One region of the Paenarthrobacter sp. TE3676 genome, then DNA from elsewhere that is predicted to be linked to it. Evidence: riboswitches for the same ligand, from Rfam matches in the RefSeq annotation. Region 1 holds a riboswitch; the other holds the start of a gene.
The links. A riboswitch is a leader RNA that binds a small molecule or an ion and turns the genes downstream of it on or off. The one in region 1 is predicted to bind cyclic di-AMP.
Positions count from the first base shown of each region.

Region 2: it holds a riboswitch for cyclic di-AMP, as region 1 does, so the genes downstream of both, ACZ881_RS19790 (hypothetical protein) here and ACZ881_RS14505 (C40 family peptidase) in region 1, are expected to answer to the same signal.

Region 1 is NZ_JBWBQU010000005.1:369,136-376,313, reverse strand. Features, by position in the region: gene ACZ881_RS14515 (iron-dependent transcriptional repressor DtxR) at 1-108, shown strand, start outside; cyclic di-AMP (ydaO/yuaA leader) riboswitch at 319-533, shown strand; gene ACZ881_RS14510 (M23 family metallopeptidase) at 538-1,374, shown strand; cyclic di-AMP (ydaO/yuaA leader) riboswitch at 1,520-1,682, shown strand; gene ACZ881_RS14505 (C40 family peptidase) at 1,687-2,430, shown strand; gene ACZ881_RS14500 (NlpC/P60 family protein) at 2,528-3,325, shown strand; gene ACZ881_RS14495 (HNH endonuclease) at 3,715-4,215, shown strand; gene ACZ881_RS14490 (NTP transferase domain-containing protein) at 4,259-5,164, shown strand; gene ACZ881_RS14485 (molybdopterin molybdotransferase MoeA) at 5,161-6,519, shown strand; gene ACZ881_RS14480 (FdhF/YdeP family oxidoreductase) at 6,571-7,178, shown strand, end outside.
Region 2 is NZ_JBWBQU010000009.1:96,660-103,837, reverse strand. Features, by position in the region: gene ACZ881_RS19815 (maleylpyruvate isomerase family mycothiol-dependent enzyme) at 4-669, shown strand; gene ACZ881_RS19810 (alpha/beta fold hydrolase) at 729-1,487, shown strand; gene ACZ881_RS19805 (DUF6480 family protein) at 1,639-1,902, shown strand; gene ACZ881_RS19800 (ATP-dependent DNA ligase) at 1,964-3,034, opposite strand; gene ACZ881_RS19795 (hypothetical protein) at 3,080-3,313, shown strand; cyclic di-AMP (ydaO/yuaA leader) riboswitch at 3,443-3,589, shown strand; gene ACZ881_RS19790 (hypothetical protein) at 3,592-5,076, shown strand; gene ACZ881_RS19785 (PucR family transcriptional regulator) at 5,204-6,418, opposite strand; gene ald (alanine dehydrogenase) at 6,628-7,178, shown strand, end outside.

The sequences.
Region 1 (7,178 bases):
TCGCTGGAGCGCGTCGGTGAGTACATCTCTGTCCGCGTCCCGGGTATCGAGGGCGCCTTGGAGCTACCTCCTGAAGTTGCTGCGCACGTCTTCGTCTCCCTCAGCTGACCGGCACCGGGCCAGCACAGTGTCAAACCTCACTTTTGCGCCTTCGGCGCGCGTGTGACCTGCGGTTTTTCGGAATTGATGATAAGGGCCTCCTTCGCTTGCCCCGCTCCTGTTGATAACGAATTTATTACCAAGAGCCTTAATCCCCTATAGTTATCTACTAGCGCTGATACCAAAGCGTTACCTGATCCGGAGCCGAGCTCTGCCAGCGGATCAGGTGTGCCACCCACCACTGGCAGAGGCGGGGGAACCACAAGCGGCTGTCTAAAGAAGCAGCCTTGGGGTGAAGTCCGCAGCAGAAGTGCCCACGTATGCAAGTCCCTCTTGGGATACCTGTGTGCCGTGAGCGCCTCGTGCGGACCGGGTCTTTGTACTCTCTGACCCGAATCCGACAGCTAACTTCGCAGGCTTTTGAGAGAGGAACAGAGTTTGACATCGCAGAACGTCAGGGGTCGCCGCCGCGCGTCCGGCCCCGCTGCTGAGCTGCGGCCAGCCACCGTCGTAACGGAGATCCGGCCTCGCGACACCGAGCGTCAGGTGCGCCGCCGTAAGAGCCCGCTGCGCCAGGTTGCCGACTTCGCCGCTGCCAGCGGCGTCGGGCAGAAGGCCGGTGTTGCGCTTGCCGCCACCGGACTTGCCCTGACTGTCGGTCTGCCGGCCACGAGTCCCGTCATGGCCACTTCGGAATCAGGCCAGACTGAGTCTGCCCTCGCCGTCGCCGCCCCCGCTGGCAGCCAGCCCGAGGTTTCCGCCGCCGCGTCAGCCAAGATCGACTTCAGCCGCGCCGCCGTCGCCACTTCTGCCGACCCCGATGGGAAGCTGAAGCAGCTGCTCAGCGCGCAGTCGACTGAGAGCATCCAGCGGGCCTCGTCCGTTGGCAGCATGGCCAGCCCCCTGGACACGCTCACCACGGCATCCCCTTTTGGTTACCGCATCAGCCCCCTCACGGGTGGCGCAGGTGACTTCCACCGTGGCCAGGACTTCGTTGCCCAGTGCGGCACGGCTGTGCATGCAGCGGCCACCGGCAAGGTTACGTTCGCCGGATGGCACGAGTACGGCGGAGGCAACCGCGTTGTCGTTGACCACGGCAATGGCCTCGAGACCACGTACAACCACCTGTCGTCCTTCACCGTCCAGGTAGGCCAGACCGTAAACCGCGGCGACACCGTCGCCCTGAGCGGCACCACGGGCGCTTCCACCGGCTGCCACCTCCACTTCGAGGTCCAGGTCAACGGTGAAGTTGTAGACCCCATGGGCTGGCTCTAAGCCAGTTGATGGTTGCCTCTCGCATTCGCGGGACGCCCCGTGACCTGAATGTGACATTCGCTTTCAAGTGTTGTAGCGTACAGAGCGCATCGGCTTTTTAGGGGGCCGGTGCACTTGAGTGGATTGCCTAGCTCTGCCACCGCTCAAGGTCCGTTCGCATAAATCGTCTGGCAGGGGCGGGGGAACCACTTCTGGCCTTCGAAAGAAGGCCTTGGGGTTAAGTCGCAAAAGCTTCCTTGGAAGCAGCGCGGCCGGATGACTCCCATCCGAATCCGACAGCTCACCTCGCAGGCATTGGGAGAGGCTACCTACGTGTCATCACGCACTACCCCTGCGCGCCATCGCGCCCAAACGGTTCGCACGAACCCGTTGAACACTCTTTCCAAGGCTGTTTCCTCCAACGCAGGTACCGTGGGCCGTCAGGCCGCCGTCCTGGCAGCAGCCTCAGGCCTCGTCCTCACCGTCGGCTTGCCGGCACAAGCAACAGACACCGACGTTTCCAAGTCGGAGGCCTCCAGCACCCAACAGCTGGTTGCTACCGCGGTGATTACCGCAGAACCGACAGCCACCGTTTCCTTCGAGAGCCCCACCGTGGCCACCCTGGAAGCCCCCAAGGTAGTACAGCGCGCAGCGCAGGTTACCGAGCGCGCAGCGGCCACCAGCGAAGAAACAGCGGAAGCAGTTACAGCAAAGTCTTCCGAGGCCAAGGATTCGGCCTCCAGTGCAGCTGCCTCCGGTCTCGCCGCCATTGCCTACACCGGCATCGGCTCTCCTTACGTTTGGGGCGGAACCACACCCAACGGTTGGGATTGCTCCGGCTTCACCCAGTGGGTCTACGCACAGGCCGGAATCAGCATCCCCCGCGTCAACGCCTGGACGGCCATGACGCCCACCAGCACTCCTGCTCCCGGCGACCTCGTCATGCAGAACGGCGGAGCCCACGTAGGCATCTACGTCGGCAACGGCATGATGATCAGCGCTTTGAACCCCGGCCAGGGAACGCTGCTGCACTCTGTAGCGTCCACCGGCACCTCCTCGTTCTACACCCTCCGCTAGAAAAATCCGGTTCGGGGTCGGCCGGCGTTCCCCACATGCTGGCCAACCCACTACCCGCGTGCACCCCAACTGCATGCGGATACGAAAAGAGAAAATCATGACCAGTGCAAACAAGGTTGCACGGCACCGCGCTGAGGCCCCCAAGACCAGCTCGCTTGCCGTCATCGCCAAGGCCGTCAGCAACAACGCCGGTGGCGTTGGCCGCCAGGCAGCAGTTATTGCCGCAGCTTCAGGCCTGGTCCTGACCAGTGGCATCGCAGCCAACGCTGCCGATACCAACGTGGATCGCGAATCGACGTCCACGTCCACTCTTGACGTGCAGTCGGTAGTCCAGGCCACCATCGCCGCGGACTCCACTGTGGCCATCTCCTACGAGCGCCCCGTGGTCACAACGGTGGAAGCCCCGGCTCCCGTGGTGGTCGAGGAAGCTCCGGCCAAGGTTGAAGCCAAGGTCGAAAACAACGAGGCAACCGCGGTTACCGCCAACGCAGCTCCGGCAGCCAATGCAACCGTTGCTGTCAGCAACGCGACCCCCGCTCCCGCAGCTCCCGCCGCATCCAGCGGCCTCGGTGCCGCTATCGCTGCTGCAGCTTACGCCCAGCTCGGTGTCACCCAGGACTGCACCATGCTTGTGACCAACTCCCTGGCCGCCGTGGGTATCAACTTCCACGACTGGCCCGCTGGCTACCTCTCCCTGGGCCGCACCGTGAGTGCAGCTGAAGCCCAGCCCGGCGACCTCGCCTACTACGCCAACGGCGGTTTGGCCGGACAGGCCCACATCGCTGTATACGTCGGCAACGGCCAAGCAGTTCACGGTGGATGGAACGGATCCACCACGGCACTGTTCAGCGCCAACGTGGGCTCCGGCCCGGTCTTCATCCGCGTCAACGGCTGATCCACATCGCGTAAGAGCACCCCGCTGGCTTTGGCCGGGCGGGGTGTTCTGCTTTAACCCTTGCCGGCTCGTGGGATGCCCGTAGTAGTGGGCGTGCGGCCACCACCCACTTTGGTTCTGAAAGCCACCCGACCCGCCGCAAATCACGTGTGTCGGGGCGGTTCTGCCCCTCAAAGTAGGTGGTGGCGGCTCACAAAGGGGCCCTTTGATTTCCGCCACATCCCTTAACCGCGCATGAACTCTTACCGACACTGCACGCGAAACGACGGAAAAATTCGTTGATACGGCATATAAGTGCTTACCCTTATGTTGTCGATCCACAGCCCGTACATGCAGAGGGCAGCCGGCCCTCGTGCCCCTGACGGGTGCGGCCGTGAAGAGGTACGTGCATGCGCACACTCGTTCTGAATGCTGGATATGAACCGCTGGCGGTAATAACATTCCGCCGGGCGCTGGTCCTTGTGCTGACTGGGAAAGCTAGCGTGGTGGCCGAAGGCGACGAGCCTGTCGTCGGGCCACAGGAGATACTCGGAAGACCTTCCGTGATCCTCCTCAACCGCTACATCCGTCCCCGGTACAACAGGATTACCGCCGTGAGTCGCCGCGGGGTACTTCGCCGCGACGGCCATCGCTGCGCCTACTGCGGGAAAACAGCCCACACCATAGACCACGTCCACCCCAAATCCAGGGGCGGCGCGGATTCCTGGGAAAACCTGGTTGCGGCGTGCTTGAAATGCAACAACGCCAAGAGCGACCACACGCTGGCAGAGATGGGTTGGAATCTCCGTTTCAAGCCCGGCGTGCCCCAGGGAACCATGTGGCAGATCAAAGAACTCGAGAAACCTGCGCCGGACTGGGACCCGTTCCTGTTGCCGGAATCCGCTGCCTGATCGATTTCTGCTGGTCTCCAGCCGTCCCGGGTAATCTGGGCGGATGGAGTTCAATGCCGTGATTTTGGCGGGTGGCCGGGCCACCCGTCTCGGGGGCGTGCCCAAGCCATCGTTGAAGTACGACGGCGGCACCCTCCTTACCCATGCCCTGCAGGCGGCCCGGGGTGCTTCGGCTGTGGTGGTGGTGGGACCGGACGTTCCGGGCGGGTCGGAAAGCACGCAACTACCGGTCGGCGTTCTGCGGGCACGGGAAGAACCGGTGTTCGCCGGTCCCGCTGCGGCAATCGCGGCCGGACTGGCTGCGTTGAAGAACAGTCCGAGCACCCCGTGGACCCTGGTGCTGGCATGCGATATGCCGCACGCTTCCCGTGGTGTAGGCCTTCTTTGGGCTGCACTCGCATCCAGTCCAAACGTGGAAGGAGCCATGGCTGTCTCTCCTGATGGACGGAAGCAGCCGCTTCTGGGCGCCTACAGTACAGCTGCGTTGGAAAGGGAAGTGGCCGTAGCTTCGGAAGGCTCGGGGTTAACGAACTCTTCAGTGTTCCGCCTGCTTGCTAGGCTGAACGTGCTGGACGTTGACGTCCCCGCGGGGTCCACGGATGACGTGGATACGTGGGAGGACGCCGCGGCTTTGGGCATTAACTACGAGTTGGAGGCGGACGTGAAGAGCCAGGAAGAGACGCTCGAGGAATGGTGCCGCACACTGCTGCAGGCTTTCGAGCTTGAGGGCGTGGAAGTGGACGTTAACGAGGTGCTCGCGGTCGCTGGGGTGGCAGCACATTCAGTGGTGCGCCCCGCCGCGCCCCTTACTACGTTCATTGCCGGATACGCGGCAGGCATGGCCCGCGGGATCGGTCAGGCCAGCGATGATGCGTCCATGAACGCTGCCCTGGAACTGGCCCGCAAAGTAGCCAAGGAGTACTCGGAGTCCGGGACTGACCCGGAATGACGGCGGCCCCCAACGAGGGCCATCACGCGGCACACACGTGGCAGGAGGCCCGGCAGAGCGCGTTCGATGTTGCTGCCCCTATCCCGCCGGGGCCGGTGCCGCTGAGCTCCGCACTCGGCCGCACCCTGGCGTCCGATGCCCTGGCCCTGCAGGACATGCCCCACTATGCTTCGTCGGCCATGGACGGGTGGGCCGTCAACGGCAGCGGTCCATGGATCCTGACCGAGCCCGGGCAGCGGCTGGCACCGCACCAAGCGAGTCCCATTGTCACCGGCGGTCTGATACCGCCCGGTGCCAAGGCTGTTCTGCGCAGTGAGAGCGGCGTTATTACCACGGACGACGACGGCCTGCCGGTTCTTGCGCTGGGCGGCACCGCCAAACCGGGCGAGCCCCGCAACGGCCAACACATCCGTAAAGCTGCAGAAGAGGCCGCTGAGGGTGACGTCCTGTTGAAAGCCGGCACAGTATTGAATCCGGCGCATATTGCCTTGGCAGCGCTGGCGGGTTTGGACCACTTGGAAGTCCTCGGAAAACCGTTGGTCCGGTTTCTCCTGACGGGTTCGGAAGTCGTGGCCCGGGGTGTTCCGATGCCCGGGCAGGTCAGGGACACCTTCGGCCCGCAGCTGGGTGCCGTCGTCGGGCTCTTGGGCGGTATAGCAGGGGAGCAGCTCAAGGTGGGCGACAGCTACGAGGAGTGGATTGCCGCACTTCGGGACACAGAGCCCTCAGCAGATGAACTGACACCGGACGAACCGTACGTTGAAGCGGAGGCCCCTGCCGACGTCGTTGTTACTACGGGCGGAACGGGACGCTCGGGAACGGACCACCTCCGCAAAGCCGTGGCTGAGCTGGGTGGCAGTTTGCTGATCGATGGCATCGCGATGCGGCCGGGCCATCCTGCCGTGTTGGCGGAGCTGCCCGATGGCCGGTTCGTGTTGGGGCTGCCGGGGAATCCGCTCGCCGCGATGATGGCCTTGTTTACCGTGGGCGGCCCGCTTCTGGCTGCTTTGGGCCACGGTCGCTTGGAAGAAGTGGGTGAGGTTCCCTGTGGCACGACTATCGACGCCGACCCCGGCCGGACCCGCTTGATGCCGTTCAAGCTCGTGTACGGGCTGGCGTCGCCGGCGCAGCATGCAGGTCCTGGAATGATGCGTGGCTTGGCGGGCGCACACGGTGTGATGGTGGTGCCGCCCCACGGTGTCCAGTTGGGCGAGATGGTGCCAGCGTTCGCATTGCCTTGGGGGAAACCGCTGCCCGTGCCGAAGGCGCCGGAGGACAAGGCCCGAAAAGCCGCGCCCCGGCAACAGAGGAAGGCTCCTTCCGGACCGGTTGACTGGAGCGCGTTGGACGCTTGAGGGGCGCCTTGAGCGGATTCTGGACTGAGGACAAAGTGCAATGATGGACTCATGAACAGGCATGCTCCAGAACAGGACATCAACGAAGATGACCTGCAAATCCACCCGCCCAAACAAGCCGCGGCAGGCCTTAAAGCTGTCACGGTTGCCCTCGAACGAGGTTATGCCCAAGCCGGAGTGACCCGCACGGTCCGTTCCATGCTCAGGGTCAACCAGCATGATGGCTTTGACTGCCCTGGGTGTGCATGGCCGGAATCGATCACCGGCAGGCGCAGCCCCGCAGAGTTTTGCGAGAACGGCGCCAAGGCCATCGCCGAGGAGAGCACCACCCGGACAGTCGGTGCCGAATTCTGGGCGAAGCATTCCCTTGCGGACCTCGAGGACAAGACGGAGTACTGGCTGGGAAGCCAAGGAAGACTTTCCGAGCCGGTTGTCATCAAACCAGGCGACACCCACTATTCTCCGATCAGTTGGACTGACGCCTTCGCTTTGATCGGCGAACACATCAATGCCACCACACCTGATAAGTGTGTGTTCTACACCTCCGGCCGGACGGCCAACGAGACGGCCTTCATGTACCAGTTGTTTGCGCGGAGCCTCGGCACCAACAACCTTCCAGATTGCTCCAACATGTGCCACGAGTCCTCCGGCAGCGCCCT
Region 2 (7,178 bases), on a different contig from region 1:
AGCATGCTGTTCAATAGCGGTATGGCTTCAAGTAAACCTTCCACCGTTTGGCCCGTGGTGCACCATGAACGCCGTGCCCTGTTGAAGGATTTGGAGCCGCTTCCGGCAGCTCAATGGCAGACGCCGTCGCTGTGTGCCGGTTGGAGCGTGCACGACGTCCTGGCTCATGTGATCGACAGCGCCAAGACGACGAGGTTGAGCTTCATCCGCCGGCTGGTTGCCTCCCGAATGGACTTCGACCGTGATAACGCCGTAGGTGTGGAGCGCGAAAAGACACGAGAACCTGCGCAGACGTTGAACGGGCTGCGCGCGGTGCTTTCGCGGACCTCGGGCCCGCCGGCGAGCTTGGCTACCCGGTTGGTTGAGGCGTTCGTCCACGGAGAGGATATCCGGCGCCCTTTGGGGATCCATCGCGACTACCCCGCCGAGCACGTGGCCACCGCCCTTAGCTACCAAGTGAAGACCACCACCAAAATGGGTGGCGGCAAGGAAATCGCTGAGGGCTGGCGCTTGGTAGCCACTGACACGTCATTCCGACATGGCAACGGTCCGGCGGTTGAAGGCTCCGCCCTGGCCCTGCTGTTGGCCGTCTCCGGTCGGCCCATCGGAGCCCACGAAGTGAGCGGGCCAGGGGCTCCCGTGTTCTTGCAGTGCTTGGAAAACCAGTGAACGCGCTGGGCAAGGCGCGCTCCAAAGCGGCAACACTCCTGTCCGCCGACGTCGACGTGATGGGCCTGACCGGACGGATTCTCTGGACCGAGGGCACGCCCCGGCCCGAGCCGGGCGCAGAGCCTCGGAACGAGCCCGCATACGTCTTGATTCATGGCATTGGCGTGTCGCATCGGTACTTGGCGCGCTTGCATGGAGTCCTGGCCTCGAACGCGCCTACCTATTCGTTGGACCTGCCCGGTTTTGGCGGCACACCCAAGCCCGGCCGTCAGTTGTCCGTGGAGGATTACGGCGCTTTCATTGCCGAGGCACTCAAGAGCTGCGGCATCGATTCCTATGTGTTGGTGGGCCACTCGATGGGCGCGCAATTTGCCATCGAAGCGACCTTGCATGCCCCGGACCAGATCCGGCAGTTGGTGCTGATGGGGCCGGTGGTGGATGCCCGGCACAAGAATGTGTGGCGGCAGTCGCTGGCCCTGACCCTCGACGGAATGATTCGCGAGAGCCCCGCCTCCAACTGGATAGTCATCTCCGACTACATCCGCTGCGGCCCGCGCTGGTACCTCACTGAGCTTCCCGTCATGATGAGTTACCCCACGGAGAAACGGCTCGCCGGCGTCCACGTGCCGGTGCTGATTCTGAGGGGAAGCCGCGACCATGTGGCAGGACCGGACTGGGCGCTGCGGCTATCAAGGGCAGTCGCGCAGGGGCGTCTGGTGGAGATTCCGGGGGTCGGGCACGTGGCGCAGCACATGCGCCCCAAGGCTGTGGCGGATGCCATTCGGAGCTTTGTCACCGCGACCACGCCTCACCGTTGACCCCTGACGCACGACGCCGGCGCCTGAGTTGGGGTCCCTTGTTGGGTTAGGTTGCGGGCTCGGTTTGTTGGCTCACCTTGTTGGGTTAGCCGGTCCCGGTTAGGCTGGCGGAGCATGCACATTAGTAAGATTGCTTACGAAAGGGCTGATCGTGACCGACAAAGACTCGAATAAGGAAACCCAAGGCTTCGGCGCAACCGGCGCTACGGGACCCTACGACACTACGTCCGATGCCGACAGCATCCACGAGGATCCCGACATGCGCCAGGATGAGGACGAGGACCCCGCTGCATCCGCCAACCCCGACCCCCTCGACGGCAACGTCACCGGCTTGGAGCCGGGCGGCGGAGTCCCTCCCGGAGAAACCCCGCCGGCCGAGGGCAGCATGAGCAGCGATCAAGGCCACGAGGAGTAACACAGTCGCCAACCCGCGGCTCCGTTGGTACCCAGCGACATAGCAGCGGGTTGGCAACGTTCTAGCTGTTCGGCAGCTGCAGGATCTCCCCGAGATCGTATTCAGCGGGCTCCTCCAGTTGCGAGTACGTGCAGCTCTCGGGGGTCCTGTCCGGCCGCCACCTACGGAACTGCGTGGTGTGCCGGAACCTGTCGCCTTCCATGTAGTCGTACTTCACTTCGATCACGAGTTCGGGGCGCAGGGGCACGAACGAGAAATCCTTGCCCCCGCTCCACCGGCTTTGCGCGCCGGGCATGCGTGAACCCCCGGCAGCTTCGTCCTGGTTGGCCCACTCACCCCAGGGATGCTCGCTGAGTTCGACTTGATACGGCTCAAGCTCGGCCACCAGGGCCTCCCTCCGGGCCATGGGGAACGATGCCACCACTCCCACGTGATGCAGGCGGCCAGTGTCATCGTGGAGGCCGAGCAGCATCGAGCCAACAACCTTCGCGGTCTTGTGCCAGCGGAATCCGGCCACCACACAATCCGCCGTGCGCTCGTGTTTGGTTTTGAACATCACGCGCTTGTTGGGTTGATAGGCCCCGGTCAACGGCTTGGACAGCACCCCGTCCAGTCCCGCGCCTTCCAACTGCACGAACCATTCCTGCGCCCGCTCGAGATCCGTCACTGCGGGGGTCACATAGACAGGCGGCTCGGCCTTGGCGAGCGCACGCTCCAGGATGGCGCGGCGCTCGGAGAACGGCTTGTCCATGAGGTTCTCGTCGCCCAGCGCCAGGATGTCGAACGCAATCATGGAAGCCGGAGTCTTCTCGGCGAGCATCCTCACGCGGCTGTCGGCGGGATGGATCCTTTGCTGGAGTACCTCGAACTCGAGCCTCTTGCCCTCGATCAGGACGATCTCGCCGTCGATCACGCATTTGTCCGGCAGGTTCTTCCTGAGAGCCTCCACCACTTCGGGGAAGTAGCGGGTCATTGGCTTCTCGTTGCGGCTGCCCAGGATGATCTCGTCGCCATCCTTGAAGACGATGGTCCGGAATCCGTCCCACTTGGGTTCGTAGTGCCCAATATCGGGGATGGCCGGAACGGATTTGGCGAGCATGGGCGAGACGGGTGGCATCACAGGCAGGTCCATAGACAATGTCTACCTGCCGGTGCACCGCGAAGCTAGTGTTAGGCCATGGATATCTTGCTCGTGTTGGCGGCAGTGCTCGGATTCCCGGCCCTGCTGGCCGGCGTTTGGTACTGGTCATCGCGCCGGAGCAGCCAGGGCAAAGTCCGGCGTGGAGCCACCGGCGGAATGCTTGGAGTCGTGGAGGAAGTCTTCCGCCCGGAAACTCATCAAGCCGTGCAGATCCAGAAGATCCAGCATGAGTTGCCGGCTCCCTCACCGGCACCGAAGCCTAAGTCATAGAAACCCCTCGGTTGGGCAGGCCTACCGCCCGTTACATTAATGTGACTTTACTTTCCGGCTCATGTACCGTCGTAGAGCGACCCGTATGTCCGCTGGGCCGCTTCCGGATTGACGCCGAGCTCTGCCGCAATCCGGGATCCGCCAGACCCGCGGCAGAGGCGGGGGACCCACAGTTCCCGGGCTTGGTATCCAAGTCCTCGGGGTGAAGCCGCTTAGGCGGCCGGACGGCCTCGTCCGAACCCGACAGCTAACCTCGAAGGCGTTGAGAGGCAACCACCATGTCCCCAACCATGGATCAGCCGCGCCGCGCCCAGACTGAAGGCGAGCGCACCAAGCCAACCGGACGCCGTCGGGCCCAATCCAGCGGATTCCCCACCGGAAACCCAGATGACACTGGCGCCACTAACACTGAAGCTGCTGTTACAGGCACGGTTAACACAGGCACGACGCCGGAACCCGCCACTGCGGCCATGCCCACCACGGTGGCGCCTGCCACTCGTGCGGAAATTCGTGCAGCCGAGCGGGAGCGTGCAGCCCTTGCCGTGATTGCGCCTGAGGCCTCGGCCCCACAGCCGGCGCCCGAACCGTCCGAGCAGGCGGAACCCATGACTGCCGCGATACCTACGGGGCAGCCAGCGGCACGGAGGTCGACCCCACCGGGACCCCCTACCGCGGCAATCCCCATTGTGACCCCGGCAAGTGCGCCCCCTGCCAGCGCACCCCCTGCTGGCGTGGAGCCGGATCCTCAGGAGCTGAGCGCCCAGGAGCCCGCAACCGCAGCAATTCCAGTGGTGCAGGCTTCAACGCCGGAACCTGCCACGACGGCCATTCCGGTAGTGCCTTCCCGCGAAGAATCCACGAGCACCCCCGAAGCCGCCGAGTCACCGAGCAACGACTCGCCCCGCACCGAGTCCCTGCAAACCGAGTCACCTCGGGGTAAGTCTCAGGCGCAGCTTGCTGCCGCGGCAACGGCGTCGGCAGCACTGGCAAGCCGCAAGGATGTTCGCCGGCAGGCTGCCGCACCCGCTGCGGCACCCTCCGCGGCCAGGCCCAGCGTGGGGTCCACCTCATCCTTCGGCCGCGAACCCCACGCCGCCCTTCGGAAAGCAGCGTCGGTCAAGCACATGAGCCAGCGCATGGCCGTGGTTGCAGGTGCGCTTGGACTAGTACTGACGGCCGGGACTTTGGGGCAAGCCCTTGAGCTTCCGTTCTTCGGCCAGGAAACTCCTGCGCATGAAGCCAGCGGTGCCGACAGGAATTCGGGCTCCGCAGCCCCTGCGCCCAGTGCCTCGTATTCCACGGCTTCCGCACCATCAGCGTCGTCGCCATCAGCCTCTTCACTTGCCACAGCGTCCTCGGAGGCCGGCCAGCCCGCGACATTAGCCGAGGCACCCACGGCCGGGTCGTCGTCGCCGGCTCCGACCCCGAAGGTGTCCCTTGCCAACCCGGTTTGGGTTCCATCGGCTGTCCCCTCCTCAGTCCCGGCCGTCCCTGGGGTGATAAGCCCAGCCCCCACCCAGCCAGCTCCCGCGCCGAGCGAGGTGCCGTCGGACACGGTAACCACACCGCCCACGACTCCGACGCCCACAACCTCACCAACCCCGACGGTCACACCAACACCGACGCCGACGCCCACACCAACGGAAACTGCAACCCCGACGTCCAAGCCCCGGCCGAGCAAGCCGCAGGCCGCCTCGGCTCCCCAGCCCAGCGAATCTGCGCTTCAAGACATCCTGGACGCAGCCCAGAAGGTCCTCGGTTGAGCACCCGCCTGCCCCGTACCTCCACTCACGCGGGGTGGCATAGCCGGTACTGCAGCAGCAGCCGGACTGCCGCTTTCCGTCGCCGGATGGGACGTTGGAGCTGCCAGCGTTTGCGGCGCTCGTAGGCTCAGATCCGCGGCCGCCCGGCCCAGCGCCGAGCCTTCAGGGCCGCATGTAACTCGAGCCGGATCGCGCCACTCAACGGATCAGCACCGATGAGTTGGCGGATCCGGCCGAGCCGGTTGTAGATGCTGCTCCGGTGGAGGTGAAGTTTGGCGGCGACGTCCTGCACCGAGCCGTCATTGTCATAGAGCAGTTCCAGGACAGGCAGGAGTTCGCCGTTTTTGTCCTGGTCCTCAAGGGCCTGAAAATGCACCGATCCTGTGTCATCCCAGCCTCCGGGTGCCACCAGACGATCGAAAAGTTGATAGACACCAACGGTCCGGCTGTCCACGAGCTCACCTAGCGGGAGGTCCACGGCGGCCGCCTGCGCAGCAACCTTCGACTGACGGTAAGCGCCCGATAGCTGCCGGATGACTTGGAAGGGTTCACTGATGCCCAGGATCACCCTGTCCACCTTGCGGCCAGCGCGCTTCGCAAGCTCCAGTTGATAATGCACCAGCACCTGGGCATGGTCTGCCCGGCCGCCCGACTCGCGGAACAGGACCACCGAATGCGTCTCCGTTCCGGCGCTGAACAAGGCGGCGTTGACGCCGATAGTGGACTGCAGCGCCGCTGATCGATGCGTCAGGGTAGCGGCAATAGGATCGACGTCGGACCTCGCACCATCCGGGTCGAGTATGGTTACCAACTGCCACGGACCGCGCCCCTGGATTTCCTTCCAACCCGCGACGGCGGCCACAGCGTTCGATTCGCCGCCGCAGGCTGACAGGAACTCCTGCTCACGCCTTCGCCGGAACTCAGATTCGGCCGTATTGGAATCAAGGAGCAAGCCCGCCAACAGGTCCAGCTCGTCCCGCACGCCGGGCAGTTCGGCGAGTATCGCCGTCGCACTCTGCTCTTCAAGGTCCAGCTGCACCCACAAGTACCCCACACGGAAACCGCGGACCAAAAGCGGCACGCAGACGCGGCCCAGCATGCCGAGTTCGTTGTTGGCAGGAACGACGACGGGTCGCACGGCCGTGGCGATGCCATGAGCGAGTTGCCAGGCGCTGACGTCGCCGGGGACCCGCTTGCTGAGGAGGAAGTTCACGCGAACGCGGTCGGCGTGGGACTGGTTGGAGCTATAGGCGAGAAGAACGCCGTCGAGATCTTCCAAGGACAGTCCGCGGCCCAGCTTTAAGGCAACGCGTTCAACGATCTGTTCCACGTCCTGCAGCATCTGGAAAGCGTACCAACAGCAGGCGACACTTGACGCTCCAGTGCTCGACAAATGTCGAGCTGGCTGGCAAAAGATCCCTGGATTTTCGGACTTTCCGCATGAGGGCGGCCCCGGGTCCATGTCGCCTGCCTCACAGCCGGATCTATTCTGGAATCACAGCCCGCAACACATTTTTCGGCCGAAGAGGCCGCTAACGATGGAGCCCACAGATGATCATCGGTGTCCCCAAAGAAATCAAGAACAACGAGTTCCGCGTAGCCATCACGGCCGCCGGTGTCCACGAGTTCCGCACCCACGGACACACCGTTCTGGTTGAACGCGGCGCAGGCCTTGGCTCGGGCATCACCGACGAGGAATACTCGATCGCCGGCGCCGAAATCGTCAACGAAGCAGATGACGTCTGGGCCCGCGCGGACATGGTCATGAAGGTCAAGGAACCCATCGCGGCCGAGTACCACCGCTTCCGCAAGGGCCTCATCCTCTTCACCTACCTGCACCTTGCCGCAGAGCCCGAGCTCACCGCCGAGCTCATCAACTCCGGCGTCACGGCCATCGCTTACGAAACCGTGCAGGAAGGCCGCACCCTTCCGCTGCTCGCCCCGATGTCCGAGGTCGCAGGCCGCCTGTCCGTCGTGGTTGGCGCTTCCTCGCTGATGGCTCCGGCCGGCGGCAAGGGCGTCCTCCTTGGCGGCGTACCGGGCGTGCGCCCTGCGAAGGTTGTTGTCCTCGGCGCAGGCGTTGCGGGAACCAACGCTGCCGC